DNA from 3 places in the Alcaligenes sp. SDU_A2 genome. Region 3 is predicted to be linked to each of the others. Evidence: predicted binding sites of a transcription regulator. Region 3 holds the regulator's gene; each other region holds the start of a gene.
The links. Region 3 encodes sigma-54, which starts transcription at its own class of promoters, with help from an activator protein. Its sites were predicted from a motif close to TGGCANGNAANCTGCTTT; they were not measured.
Positions count from the first base shown of each region.

Region 1 (4,944 bases), 1.0 Mb from region 3:
CTCGCCGCGATCCAGCCCTTGTAACAAAAGAGCCTTGATCTGCTGATACAGTGGGCTATAGGCCGCACTGGGCGCGGATTTTTCGATTTCCGAGGCGCGTATGGGCGGCACGTTTTCAGACATGGTTGATAATGAACAAGTGCGCACGACACGCCGGGGCGCGGCGAACTTGTAAACAAAATAGACAGTACGCTAATTTTCGCATGCCCCGCCCCGAATGTCTAACACTCTTCTGTCTTATATAAGATATAAGACGTTTGACGTGCTGCCGGTTTTGGTCTAGGCTGCGCAGTGAAAAAAAGGGCTGTGAACGCCCTGCGAAAAACCGCCAGCCAGGCTCGATGCGACACCCGCAAAAGCATTAAACTGTGTTTTTCGTCCTCGACTTTCAAACCCAAAAACGGAGTCATACTCTCATGTCCAAACCCGCAATGCGTGTTGCCGTCACTGGTGCCGCCGGTCAGATCGGCTACGCCCTGCTGTTTCGCATCGCTTCCGGCGAAATGCTGGGCAAAGACCAGCCCGTGATCCTGCAGTTGCTGGAGCTGCCCGACGAGAAAGCCCAGAAAGCCCTGAAGGGCGTCATGATGGAACTGGACGACTGCGCCTTCCCGCTGCTGCAAGGCATGTCCGCCCACAGCGATGCCGAAGAAGCCTTCAAAGATGTCGACGTGGCCCTGCTGGTGGGCGCACGCCCACGCGGCCCAGGCATGGAACGCAAAGACCTGCTGGCTTTCAACGCCCAGATATTCACCGCCCAGGGCCGCGCCCTGAACAAAGTCGCCAGCCGCGACGTGAAAGTGCTGGTGGTCGGCAATCCGGCCAACACCAACGCCTACATCGCCATGAAGTCCGCCCCCGATCTGCCGGCCAAGAACTTCACCGCCATGCTGCGCCTGGACCACAACCGCGCCCTGTCGCAGTTGGCCACCAAGTCCGGCAAGGCGGTTGCTGACATCGAGAACCTGATCGTGTGGGGCAACCACTCGCCCACCATGTACCCTGACACCCGTTTCGCTACCGTGAACGGCGAGAAGATCGACGCGATCATCAACGATCAGGCATGGAACCGCGACACCTTCATCCCCACCGTGGGCAAACGTGGTGCCGCCATCATCGAAGCCCGTGGCCTGTCCTCGGCCGCTTCGGCTGCCAACGCTGCCATCGACCACGTGCGTGACTGGGTCCTGGGCTCGAATGGCAAATGGGTCACCATGGGTGTTCCTTCGGACGGTTCCTACGGCATCCCAGAAGGCATCATCTACGGTGTGCCTGTGACCACCGAAAACGGCGAATACAAGCGTGTGGAAGGCCTGGAAATCGACGCCTTCTCGCGTGAGCGCATGGACCACACTCTGAACGAGTTGCTGGAAGAGCGTGACGGCGTGAAAGATCTGCTGGGCTGATCGACACACCCAGAAAAATCCCCGCCAGCCCTGCCGGCGGGGATTTTTTTTGACTCTGCCCCCCCCCACCTACTAGGAACGCAGCTTGCGCCACAAGGTCGTGCGGCTGATTCCCAGACGCGCAGCAGCCTGCTCACGATTGCCACCACATTGCTCCAGCACCTGCAACAGATACGCATGTTCGCTACGTTCGCGCTGACCGCGTAAACTCTCCGGCCCCAGCCGCTCTACCCCCGCCGCATCATCGCCCGACGCCACGCCGCCGGCAGACACATCCCTGGCCCGGCTTGAAGCCAGCAGTTCCGGCACCAGCCCCTCCACAGACAGTGCCTGTTCGGGCTGAGCTGCACCCAGCACCATCAGGCGCTCAATCAGATTTTCCAGTTCGCGGATATTGCCCGGCCAATCGTAATCCTGGCCCGCCCGCAGCAAAGCCTGCACCCACCCCTTGGGCATTTGCGCGCCCAGACGCTGCGCCACTTTGTCGGCCAGGTGCGCCGCCAACGCAGGCAAGTCCTGACGTCGCTGCCGCAGCGGCGGCAAATGCAGGACCAGAATATTCAGACGATAAAACAGATCCTGACGAAACCGGCCATCGCGCACCAGCGCCGCCAGATCGCGGTGGGTCGCCGCAATCACGCGCACATCCACCGGAGCAGGCTCTATGGCCCCCAGACGCAACACCTCTTTTTCCTGTAGCACCCGCAGCAGTCGCGTCTGCAAGGACAACGGCATATCGCCGATCTCATCCAGAAACAGCGTGCCGGTGTGCGCCGCCTCGAACAGCCCCACCTTGCCACCGCGGCTGGAGCCGGTAAACGCGCCTTCCACATAGCCGAACAATTCGCTTTCCAGCAGCCCATCGGGAAACGCGGCACAGTTGATCGCCACGAAAGGCTGTGAGCGCCGCCCACTGGCCTGATGCATGCCCTGTGCCAACAGCTCCTTGCCGGTGCCGCTCTCGCCGATAATCAAGGCCGTGGCCGCGCTTTGCGCACAGGCCTGCGCCTGCTTGCGCACCCGACACATAACGGCGCTGTCTCCCACCAGATCGGACAGGCTATAGCGCGCGGCATGCGACACCGCACGGTGGCTGCGCGAGCGCAAGCTGCGGTCCAAGCGCTGAATCGCCGCCGGGTCCTGGCACACCAGCACCGCGCCGGTCAGACGCCCCTGCTCCAGAATGGGCGTGCGGCTGACCACTGCCATGCGCTCACCCACAGGCTGCACCACGTCCTGCTGAGCGTCCAGGCTACGCAGCGTGGAACGTAATTGCAGCTCGGGCTTCAGATCGCTCAGGCAGCGTCCCAGCAGTTCCTGCGCAGGCCGCCCCAGCCAGGCCTCCATTGCCGGATTCACCGTTTCGACCCGCTCCTGCGCATCGACCGCCACGACGCCATCGCGCAACTGAGCCAGAATCGTATTTAATCGCTCCCGACGTGCCGATTCAGCACGCGCCACCCTGGCCAGCTCAATCGCCCCTTCCAGAGCCTCGCACACAGCGCCCTGGGAATAAAGCAGGACACCGTCCATGCCACTGTCCCGCGCCAGATCCACCACCAACCCCGGTGCCAGCACACGCTGCACGCCAAGGCTGCGCAACTCCTGAACACAGCGACGCGCATCGCTTTGGCTACGATAGGCACGCAAATACACCGGCAAACCAAAACGCTCGATAAATGCCTGTAACTCGGGCGGCGGATCGCCATACGTAACGACGGCCATGCTCTGCACGGACGGGGCTGACTGAGCCAAGCCGCGCAAAATATCGAACCCGCCCGGACGCACCAGCACCACCGGCACATCCAGATGTTCACGCAGATAATGGCCATTCGAACCGGCAGACACCAATACATCCAGCTCGCCCAAGCGACGCATGGCCTGAATCATGTCCACCGCCTCGCCATAGGCTTTGTCCACGATCAAGATTTCAGCCTGATCGCGGTACAAGGGCACCAATTCCTCTAGCAGAGAGCGCAAACCGTGCAGGCCGACCGCGACCACACGCAACCGAGGCGAATCTTGCGATACCACAGACATCAAAGCCTCCACAGCCCAAAAACGAAACAGTGTTTCAGATATAGTTTCAATAATGAAACATGATTGAAGATGAATCAAGCGCATGTCCACGCCCCGCCCTTCCTCAAAACCCTGTGCAGCCACGCCCCGGCACACTGATCGGACAGCCTTTAAAATCTGGCACGTTGTTTGCTTAATTTTTTTCAGCATGGCAGCCAGGCCCTGCGCCCTGCCCCACCTTTCTTGATACGGAGCAATCATGAGCCACCACGACACGACATCGGCCGGCAGCCGTTTTCGCCAGGCCCTGCGCGACGAACAACCTTTGCAAATCATCGGCGCGATCAACGCCAACCACGCCTTGCTGGCCCAGCGCGCCGGCTACCGGGCCATCTACCTGTCCGGCGGCGGCGTGGCCGCCGGCTCCCTGGGCTTGCCCGATCTGGGCATCAATACCCTGGACGATGTGCTGACCGATATACGCCGCATCACCGACGTGTGCGAACTGCCGCTGCTGGTCGATATAGACACCGGCTTTGGCGCATCGGCATTCAACATCGCCCGCACGATCAAAAGCCTGATCAAATTCGGGGCCGCCGCCTGCCACATCGAGGATCAAGTCGGTGCCAAGCGCTGCGGCCATCGCCCCGGCAAGGAAATCGTCAGCGCCGGCGAAATGGTGGACCGCGTCAAGGCGGCGGTAGACGCACGGACCGACCCGGACTTTTTCATCATGGCCCGCACCGACGCGATTGCCGTGGAAGGCGTGGATGCCGCCTTGGAGCGCGCGCAGGCCTGCGTGCAAGCCGGCGCCGACGGCATTTTCGCCGAAGCCTGCTATGACCTGGACACCTACCGCCGCTTTACCCAGACTCTGAACGTGCCCGTGCTGGCCAACATTACCGAGTTTGGCAAGACGCCGTTGTTCACCGTGCAAGAACTGGCTTCGGCTCAGGTGGCGATGGTGCTCTACCCGCTGTCGGCCTTCCGTGCCATGAATAAGGCCGCCGAAACCGTGTATCAGGCCATCCGCCGCGATGGTCATCAGAAAAATGTGGTGGACTTGATGCAGACCCGTGAAGAGCTATACGATCGCATCGGCTACCATGACTACGAACAACGGCTGGACGCTCTGTTCCAGAAAAACAAGAAATCCTGAGTCCGGCCCGCTCCCGGCACGGAGCCAGCCAGACCCGCCGCTTATCCAGGCGCACGGCCACACCGTGTGCCCACCAACCAGGAGACCCGCATGAGCAGCACCGAGAACACCCCCGCCGCCGGCTTCAAACCCAAGAAATCCGTCGCCCTGTCGGGCGTGGTGGCCGGCAACACCGCCCTTTGCACCGTTGGCCGCAGCGGCAACGACCTGCACTACCGTGGTTACGACATTCTGGATCTGGCGCAGGCCTGCGAATTTGAAGAAGTGGCCCACCTGCTGATCCACGGAAAACTGCCCAACCGCGACGAACTGCGTGCCTACAAGCAAAAGCTCAAGCGCCTGCGCGGCTTGCCTCTGGCC
Region 1 is NZ_CP151273.1:2,719,670-2,724,613, forward strand. Features, by position in the region: gene AADW57_RS12515 (GntR family transcriptional regulator) at 1-123, opposite strand, end outside; gene AADW57_RS12520 (malate dehydrogenase) at 417-1,406, shown strand; gene prpR (propionate catabolism operon regulatory protein PrpR) at 1,479-3,446, opposite strand; gene prpB (methylisocitrate lyase) at 3,685-4,584, shown strand; gene prpC (bifunctional 2-methylcitrate synthase/citrate synthase) at 4,675-4,944, shown strand, end outside.
Region 1: a site for sigma-54 is predicted at 3,604-3,621, ahead of prpB (methylisocitrate lyase). Genes of this name have one in related genera too.

Region 2 (4,944 bases), 1.0 Mb from region 3:
CACGCGTTCCAGATCAGCCGCGGCCAGCGGGGTCTTGGCCAGCCCTTCGAGCGTGTTGTTCATGGCCTGTAACGCTTTTTGCTGATCCATGCCGGGCTTGAGTTCCGCGCCAAACAGCGCATAGCCGGGATCATGGCTTTCGGAGTCGAAGCTAAATACGCTGGTGGCCAGTTTTTTATTAACCAGATTTTTGTAAAGCTGGCCGCTCGGGGTGTCTCCCAAGGCATTCACACCCAAGCTTAACGGGATATAGTCGGCGCTGGCGGCGCTGGGCATGTGATAGAGCGACATGATCAGGGGCGTACCGCCCTGGCGGCGCAGCGTTACGCTGCGGGTGCCGTCCTGAACAGGCTCTACCGTGTATTCAGGGCGTAGCGTGCGACTGGGCTTGGGGATGCTGCCAAAGGATTTGGCGATGATCTCCAGCGTTGCCTCGGTGTCGAACTGGCCGGTCACGAACAAGACCGCATTATCAGGCTGGTAGTAGTCGTGATAGAACTTGCGCAACTGTGCGATATCGACGTTTTCTACGTCCGAGCGTGCGCCTATGGTGCTTTTTCCGTAGCTGTGCCACTGAAAAGCGGCGGCTGTCACTTTCTGCATCAGGACACGGAACGGGTTGTTTTCGCCGTTCTCCATCTCGTTGCGCACGACGGGCATTTCGGCCTCCAGATCCTGCTTGTCGATCAACGCATTCACCATGACATCGGCCTGCCAGTTCAGATACCACTCCAGGGTTTCGGGTTGAGCCGCGAAACTGGCAAAGTAATTAGTGCGATCGGTGGAGGTCGTGCCGTTGGCTTCCAGGCCGCGCTTGGAAAATTCGCCCAATGCATTGCGCAGGGTTGGCGTACCCCGAAAGAGCATGTGTTCCAGCAGGTGAGCCATGCCGGTCTGGCCGTAGTTTTCGTGGCGTGAGCCGACCAGGTAGGTCATGTTGACAGTGGTGGTCGGCTTGGAGTCGTCGGGGGCCAGTACGATGCGTAGCCCATTGTCCAGGGTATATTGCGTTACGCCTTCGACCGCAGGGCCTTGAGCCAGGCCAGCGGGCAGGGCATAGGCTGCCAACGAGCAGGACAACAGGGCGGCACCGGTCAGGTGACGCAGGCGCAGAGCAACGGTCAGTACCGAGAGTTTCATGGACAGTTCCTTACTGGATTGTGCGACAAAGCAGCCGGCGATTGCGGCCAGTGTCTTTTGTAGCATGGGAGGGTTTGGCTGGGTAGGCGGTCTGGGTTGCTGATGGCAACCCTGTTGAACGGTAAAAAAGAGCACGGCTTTGGTTTGTTGTAGATCCTGATAACGTATGGTTCGTTCGCCATGCTTTGAGCATCGATAAAGAAAAAAAAAAGCCCGCCAGGGACGCTGGCGGGCAAAACAGCAAGAAAGTGCTGCGGCGTTATGGTGTTTTTTGTTTTAACCGTTGTAGTGCGCAGGCTCGCAAACCAATAATGCTGTTAAAGAGAAAGTCGTAGACAGCAATCAGTCGGGCTGGGTTGTGGCCAGCTGTGCTCAAGATAGTGTGGCTGCTCGGTTCAGCGATGCTGGCAAGAACAATGCCGCAGCGTTCCGGCTGAGCGGATAGCGCCACCATACGTTTGTCCAGCGGGTGGCGACTGCGTTGCACATAGCCCGCCCGTACCAGTCGGCTGATCAGGGCGCTGGTTCCGCTGGCACTCAAATCGAGCAATTGCGCCAGTTGTCCAGAAGATAGACGGTCAAACTCCAGAATAAACTCCAGCGCTTTGTACTCATTCAGGGACAATCCAACCCGCTCGGCTAAACTGTGTTTGCCTGCTTCGGCATAGATATCCAATTGACGTCCCATCATGCGGGCCAGATCCGTGCGCATGGATTCTGAAAGGACATCGTCCCCTGTGCGCAGGCCGGACAAAACAGGCGGGTCGGGACGTTTATCCGGCATGCGCAGTTTCCCTGTTTTAACGTGGTGCCCCGCCTAGTAAGCCACCGAGCAGCCCTGTTACGGGAGCCAGCAAACCCTCTGTGTTCGTCGATGGCGTGCCAGATGCTTGGGGCGACGAGCCGGTCAATCCGCCGACCAGATTGGTGACGGGAGCGAGCAATCCGCCGTTGGCATCGCCACCACCTAGCCCTGCGGTCAGCGATGCTACTGCGCCGGTGGCGTGGTTAAGTGTTGTGCCTAAAGGGTTGGGGTTGTCTTGTGTTGCGTGCAGTAGCCCTCCAGCGCTGGCGACGGTGTCGCCCAGCCCACTTAACAGCCCGCCCAGACCCAGTCCGGCGGTACTGTCTAGTGCCGTGCCGGTTTGGTTCAAGACCGAACCGACGCCGCCGAGCAACGCGTCGATGGGCTGGCCTACCCCCAGGCCGTCGCCTACCTGTTGAGTCACTTGGCTGACCGTGGCACCCAGGGGGGCAACAACGACATCCAAGCTTTCGCCGGTCTTACCAAGAATCGGGCTTAGTCCCAGGGGTATCAGATTGTCGACGGCCAAGCCTGCGTTGGCCAGGGCAGGTTCCAGAATGGGAGCAGCTTCGCCGCTGTTCAGCAGACCGCCTAGGCCTAGTGGTCCTGTTAGTGGATACAGTAGGCTACCTTTACCAAGTAGGGAGTCCGTTAGGGCGACGACCCCGCCACTGGCATTGCCCAGTACAGCGGTCAAGGGGGCTGGGTTGTTGGAATGGGCATGCAGCAAACCGCCGGCACTGCCGACGGCATTACCCAGGCCTGTCAACAGGCCGCCCACGCCTTGTCCTAGGTTTAGCGGAAGATTGGATTTGCCAAGCTGCTCGCCCAGGTTGGCGACAACGCCGCCGGTCTGGTTAAGCAAGCCATTGATGGGTTCGCCTAAACCGGTAGTGTTGCCAAGCTGTTGTGTTAATCCGGTGGCCGTATCGACGACGGGCTCCACCACTGTGTCCAGAGCTTGCCCCAGTTTTCCACCTGTTTCTTGCAAATCTAGTGGCAAGACATTATCGACGGCGTTACCAACATTCCCCAAGGTGGTTTTTAGAGGGCCGGACGTAGAAATGGGCGGCTGGCCGCCGCCATTATCGCCGCCGCCGTTATCCCCACCGCCATTATCGCCGCCGCCGTTGTCGCCGCCACCGTTATCCCCACCGCCATTATCGCCGCCGCCGTTGTCGCCGCCACCGTTATCCCCACCGCCATTATCGCCGCCGCCGTTGTCGCCGCCACCGTTATCCCCACCGCCATTATCGCCGCCGCCGTTGTCGCCGCCACCGTTATCCCCACCGCCGTTATCACCGCCTCCGTTGTCGCCGCCGCCGTTATCCCCACCGCCGTTATCACCGCCTCCGTTGTCGCCGCCGCCGTTATCCCCACCACCGTTGTCACCGCCACTGCTGCCGCCAGTGCCGTTGGTGTCGTTCGGGTCAGGCTGAGTAGGTACGGTGTCACCTGCGGTAAGTGCGTTTTCTCCACCGCCACGCAGACTGCCACAAGCGCTCAAGGTCAAGGAGCTGGCGATCAGCGCTGCTAGAAGAGTCAGGCGAAAAATAGATGTTCTGCTGTCTGTGTTGTTCATTACTTACTCCAATCCATGATCTGGGTATTCGGTTGGTTTTGAATAAGCAATTACCGTGCCAATGTTTTTCAGGCATAAGATCAGCAGAATCAAGGTGTTAGGGAGTGGTGCTTATTCAGAACGCAGCGCGTGTTACGGCTTGTGCCCATTTTTGGATTGCAGTGTTACGTAACAAAAAAGGACCGCTGTTGGAGGTAGCGGTCCTTGAGAGAGTGTCTAGTGATGACGTTCTTTAGTTTGTGCGTGGAACAAGTGCTTTGGCATCGAGCCATGCACGTGTGTTTTGGCGAAATGTACTCATGCTGTCGACCAGAAAGTCGTACATGGCAATCAGTTGAGCCGGGTTTTGATTCGCGGCTGTATTGATGGCCTGGTTGATGGCACGCTCTTTGATCGCCAGTACATCACGGCAGCGTTCTATAACCGGATGCAAAGCAATGATGCGTTTGTCTAAGGGATGGCGGCCGCGCGTGATGTACCCCTTCTTCTCCAGCCTGCCGATCAGCGCACTAATGCCGCTGGCGCTCAGGTCCATCAGTTGAGCCAACTGTCCGGTGGGCAAAGCGTCGAACTCCATGATGTATTCCAACGCTTTGAAATCGTTCAACGGCATGCCGGCTTCTTCAGCCAAGCTGGCTTTCAGGGCTTCGGCGTAGACGGTGAACTGGCGTCCAAGCATTTTGCTCAGGTCCAATAACATTTTTTCTGACAGCATGGCGCGATCTTCCGGGCCGGTCGTCCAGTTGCTTCGGGCCGCTGGACCTGCGTTGGTTTGGTAGCTGACAGGCCGGGAAACGGGATTCATGATCTTGTTCATCATTTCAAACCACCTCCGAGCAAGCCGCCCAGCAGGCCGCTGACCGGAGCAAGCAGACCGCCGCTGGCCGCAGTGGATTGGCCGTCACTTGTAGCCGCGTTCGCATTGACCGATGCTTGTACATTGACTCCGCCAATCAGGCCGCCCACCAGACCAGTTACAGGAGCCAGTAAACCGCCGTTTCCTGGTGCGCCTGCCTGCGTATTTCCTCCCAAAGCCAGCCCACCGGTCAGTCCACCGACCAGATTGGTGACGGGAGCGAGCAGTCCGCCGTTGGCATCGCCGCCCGCCAGCCCACCGGTCAGTCCACCGACCAGATTGGTGACGGGAGAGAGCAGCCCGCCGTTGGCATCGCCGCCCGCCAGCCCACCGGTCAGTCCACCGACCAGATTGGTGACGGGAGCGAGCAGTCCGCCGTTGGCATCGCCGCCCGCCAGCCCGCCGGTCAATCCGCCGACCAGACCGGTGGCCGGTGCCAATAAACCGCCTTCAGCGCCGCCTAGCCCGCCGGTAAGGGATGCGACGGCCTGCGTTGTACTGTTCAAGACATTGCCCAGTGGATTGCTGTTTTCCGGAGTAGCGTGTAGCAGGCCTCCGATG
Region 2 is NZ_CP151273.1:1,120,644-1,125,587, forward strand. Features, by position in the region: gene AADW57_RS05190 (M16 family metallopeptidase) at 1-1,140, opposite strand, end outside; gene AADW57_RS05195 (MarR family winged helix-turn-helix transcriptional regulator) at 1,400-1,924, opposite strand; gene AADW57_RS05200 (collagen-like triple helix repeat-containing protein) at 1,941-3,527, opposite strand; gene AADW57_RS05205 (MarR family winged helix-turn-helix transcriptional regulator) at 3,760-4,347, opposite strand; gene AADW57_RS05210 (collagen-like triple helix repeat-containing protein) at 4,344-4,944, opposite strand, start outside.
Region 2: a site for sigma-54 is predicted at 3,571-3,588, ahead of AADW57_RS05200 (collagen-like triple helix repeat-containing protein). Genes of this name have one in related genera too.

Region 3 (4,944 bases):
CGTTCTTGAGTTGCTTGTTCAGATGTTGAACCACCACTTTATCGCCAAACATGTTCTTCTCCTGTGAATCTGGCTGGGCTTGCCACAGCAAAAGCCGGATGCCCTCGCAAGGGACCGGCTTGGTTTCGGCGCGCACACGAAACCTAGCCCAAGGCTTTGGGGGATAGAAAACCAAAGACTACCATGCACAGAAGGGAGAAAACACAAAACACGCCCGTCCGGCTACCCGATCCGTTGCAGATTTGGGTTAATAGCAGGACTAACGAAACTCATTCCCACTCTGGGAGCGGGAGAGTCGATTCAAGTAGCGGTACCTGCCGCCTCAAGCGCGGCAGACAAGACGCTCGAAGGAAGGCTCGGCAATCAGGTTGTCGTTGGCGGCGTCTTCGACACGGGTTGCCCCAGCGGCCGAAATCATGACCTGATTGGCGTAACGCCCACCAGGCAGGTAATCCTGAGCCGTTTCCGCGCAACACCCACAGCAGGACGCCACCCCCAGCTGACCTTGCAGGTCCGCCAGGCTGGCAGCGCCGCCTTGCACAGCTTCCTGTACTTGACGCTCGGTGATGGCATTACATATGCAAATATACATGAGAACAATTATCATCAAGAATACTGCAAAGATCAAGAGCCATTCTCATTTAATTTACCGGCCTGCTCACGCCGCCCTATGAAGCCCAAGACCACACTGTGGGGCAGGCACAAAAAGCGCGTCGATTCTGCAACATACCGAATGATCGCGCGGGGGCAGGAGGCCGTGCCTTACGCGCCCGCCGCGGCACGCATCCTGCGGCGGGATGCCGTTTCCAGGCCTTCGGCTTCGCGATACTTGGCCACGGTGCGTCGTGCCACGCTCAAACCCTGCGCCTGCAATTGGTCGGTAATCTGCTGATCGGACAGCGGCCGGGCCGGCGATTCGCTCCGTATCATCTGGGCAATCAAGGCCCGCACAGCCGAGGCCGACGCATCACTGCGACCATCGGCACTGCTCAACCCCACGCTGAAAAACTGCTTCAGCTCCATGACGCCCTGTGGGGTCTGCAGGTACTTCTGACGGGTGGCACGCGAAATCGTGGACTCGTGCAGGTCCAGCTCGGCCGCCAGATCGGCCAATTGCATGGGCCGCAAAGCGGCTGCGCCGCGCGTAAAAAAATCCTGTTGAATCTCGACGATGGCTTGCGCCACGCGCAGGATCGTCACAAAGCGGCTATTGACGCTGCGCAGCAGACCCTGCGCCTTTTGGCGTTCGGCCAGCAAGGCCGGATGCGTATCCAACTCATACCCGGACAAAGAGGCCAATCGCAAACGCGGCATCGCCAATGGATTGAGCACGGCCTGCCAGCGCCCGGCGCTCCGGCGCAACAAAACATCGGGCACCACATAGGCCGATACGCTCTGCGTCCAGGCGCGCCCCGGCTTGGGGTCCAATTTCAGAATCAAATAATGGGCTCGTTCAACCAGATCCGCCGCAAAACGACCCGCCACACGCTGGCGCAGTTGACTGGGCGAGGCCAAGCTATGCACATGTTCGGAGACAAGATGGCGGGCACAGCGCAACAGATCGGCGTCCAGGCCAGCCGCCATCTGCATCAATTGCAGCTCCAGGCATTCGGCCAGATCACGCGCGCCCACGCCGGGCGGCTCCAGGGACTGCACTCTGGCCAACGCGCAGCGCAGCTCTTGCAGGGTCACCTCCAGCTCGACCGGCAGATAGGACAAAATATCGTCCAATGAACAAGGCAGATAGCCGTTGTCATCGAGCTCGTCGATCAACAGTTGAGCCAAAGCCAAATCACGTGACGCCAGGCGCAACAAACCGAGCTGCCCGCGCAAGTAAGCTCCCAGGTCCTGGGACACCGAGGCCTCCGGCAACCAATCCTCGTCATCATCGCTGCGACGAGAGTTGGAAAAATCCAACGTCGCCCACGACGGCTCCGCGCCCTCCGACACCGTGTCGGAAGACTCTGCAGCGACATCCGCCTGCTCGTCCATGCGCTCCAGCAAAGGGTTTTCCAGCAAGGCCTGGGTCAGTTCCTGCTCCAGTTCCGCTCCCGACAGCTGCAGCACTTTAATAGACTGTTGCAATTGCGGCGTCAAAGCCAGCGTTTGCTGCTGGCGCAAATCTAGTGACTGACGCGTAAGCATAGGTACAATCGTTTCCATGAAAACCGACAACGCCCAGATCCCTACCCCGGGTGACAGCCAGACGCTGCGCCACACTCTGTTCAAGCTTGGCGCCACGGCTACCATTTTCTGTACCGTGATCATCGTCGCCGTCGCCATCGTCTGGTGGGACCTGCTCAATCGTCTGATCAGCTTCGGGCGCGGCCTGGACTATTCAGGCCTGCAAGCCCTGAGCATCCAGAACCTGGCCCTGATCAAGCAATACAATCCCTTTTTCTGGTGGACGGTGGTTGGCATCATCTCCCTTATTATTGCCTATCTTTTGCACGGTTTCGTACAAGCGATCATGCGCCGCAACCGACAGCGCGTGGTCGACGAATCCACTATCGCGCATCTGGCGCGCAATCTAAGCCGCCCGGCTCGCGAAGTCATTCTGTGGGCCTGGCCGGATCAACGCAACCCGCTGACTGTCGGCGATCTGCAACGCGCGCATGCCGAAATGCGCTCGGGCCGGTATTCCAAAATGCAACTGGCCCGGCAACAGAATATCTTGCTTCAGACCGATTACGAGCGCAGCGAACCCCAAGTCTGACGCTTGCTTTACCGGCAGTTTTATGTTTGACTAACGGACATGGACCACGCACGCACTTTCTCTACTGCTTACCAAGGCTTCAGCCACGCTGCTGAACCTGCCTTGTCGCATGCCGTGCGTTCTGGCCGTGCTCCGGCCACCCTGTCCCGTCTGTCTGCTTTGCTACTACTAGCGTCCGGTTGCCGGGCCTAGTGTCCCGTGGCAGTTCGGCAGCCAATATTCAGCCACATCTACGTCATTTGCGCCGCCACCGGCCTACGTAAACGCTGAATCGCTGGTGACGGCAAGAAGTAAAAAACTTTTTGTCCGACAGGTATCCTCATGGCAATGCTGAAAACCCCCTCTCAAAAATACCGCCCGTTCGTCGCGTTCGAGCGCGATTTCTCGGAACGCACCTGGCCGTCCAAGCGCATCACCCACGCGCCGATCTGGATGAGCACCGATCTGCGCGACGGCAACCAGTCCCTGATCGAACCGATGAGCGTGGCCCGCAAGGTGCGTTTCTTCGAGCAACTGGTCAAGATCGGCTTCAAGGAAATCGAGGTCGGTTTTCCATCGGCATCGCAGACCGACTTCGATTTCGTTCGTAAGCTGATCGAGGAAAAGCGCATCCCTGACGATGTCACCATCATCGTATTGACCCAGTCCCGCGAAGACCTCATCAAACGCACGGTAGAAGCCGCAGCCGGTGCCAAGCAGGCCATCATCCACTTGTACAACGCCTGCGCCCCGGCCTTTCGCAAGATTGTCTTTAATCTGAGCAAGGACGAGATCAAGAACATTGCCCTGACCGGCACCCGCTTGGTCAAACAGGAAGTGGCCAAGTACCCACAAACGTCCTGGCGCTACGAGTACTCGCCCGAAGTGTTCAGCACCACCGAACCGGAATTCGCGCTGGACGTATGCAATGCCGTGGTGCAGGCCTGGGAGCCCACCGCCGACAAGCCCGTCATCCTGAATCTGCCCGCGACCATCGAGGCCACCACACCCAATATGTACGCAGACCAGATCGAGTGGATGCACACACATCTGCAACAGCGCGACCGCATCGTGCTGAGCGTACACCCGCACAACGACCGCGGCACCGCCGTGGCCGCCGCCGAACTGGCCGTCATGGCCGGCGCAGACCGTATCGAAGGCTGTTTGTTCGGCAGCGGCGAGCGTACCGGCAACGTCTGCCTGGTCACATTGGCCTTGAATCTGTATACGCAAGGCGTAGACCCCGAGCTGGACTTCTCCGATATCGACGAAGTGCGCCGCACGGCCGAATACTGCAACCAATTGCCCGTGCACCCGCGTCACCCCTATGCGGGCGACCTGGTCTTTACGGCATTCTCCGGCTCGCACCAGGACGCCATCAAGAAGGGCTTTGCCCAGCAAAAAGCCGACGAGCTCTGGGAAGTCCCCTACCTGCCTATCGATCCGGCCGACCTGGGCCGCAGCTACGATGCCGTGATCCGCGTCAACAGCCAGTCCGGCAAGGGCGGCGTGTCCTACCTGCTGGAACAGGAACATGGCTTGGTCTTGCCGCGCCGCATGCAGATCGAATTTAGCCGCGCCATCCAGCGCGTAACCGACACGACCGGCAAAGAAGTCACCCCAGCCGATGTGTACGGCATCTTCGAGTCCGAATACCTGAACTGCAAAAAGCACTGGAAGTTACTCAAGCACCGCATTGTCAGCCAACCCCATGCCGAAAGCGGGCAACAATTCGCCATTGAAGTGGACATCGAGCAAGACGGTGTCGTGCGCAGCCTGACCGGCTCGGGCGAAGGTGCTATTTCGGCCTTTGTGAACGCGCTGGATCTGTCCATCAAGATCATGGACTACAACGAGCACGCCATCGGCTCCGGTGCCGAAACCCGTGCGGCATCCTTTGTGGAAATGCGTATCGGCGACAACCCATCGGGTTTTGGCGTAGGCATACACCCGGACATCGTGACCGCGTCTTTCCTGGCCATTCTGAGCGCCGTCAATCGTCAGATCATTGCCCAGACCGAACAGGAAGCCGCCACGGCATAAACCTCGTTTACGGCTGCGCCACAGTGATCCCGACGCGCAGCCGGCCCGGCCCACCAATGCCGCGCCCAAGACCTACATCGGCTGTCTGCGTACCCGCTGACAGCACCAGACCCGCCCAAAAGGCGGGTTTCTCAATGGACAAGCCAGAAAGGCCCCCATCCGTGTTGGAGCGAACCGGGCAACATCAGAATGCCTGAAGCTGACAG
Region 3 is NZ_CP151273.1:106,590-111,533, forward strand. Features, by position in the region: gene bfr (bacterioferritin) at 1-52, opposite strand, end outside; gene AADW57_RS00520 ((2Fe-2S)-binding protein) at 323-610, opposite strand; gene rpoN (RNA polymerase factor sigma-54) at 763-2,145, opposite strand; gene AADW57_RS00530 (hypothetical protein) at 2,162-2,716, shown strand; gene leuA (2-isopropylmalate synthase) at 3,044-4,738, shown strand.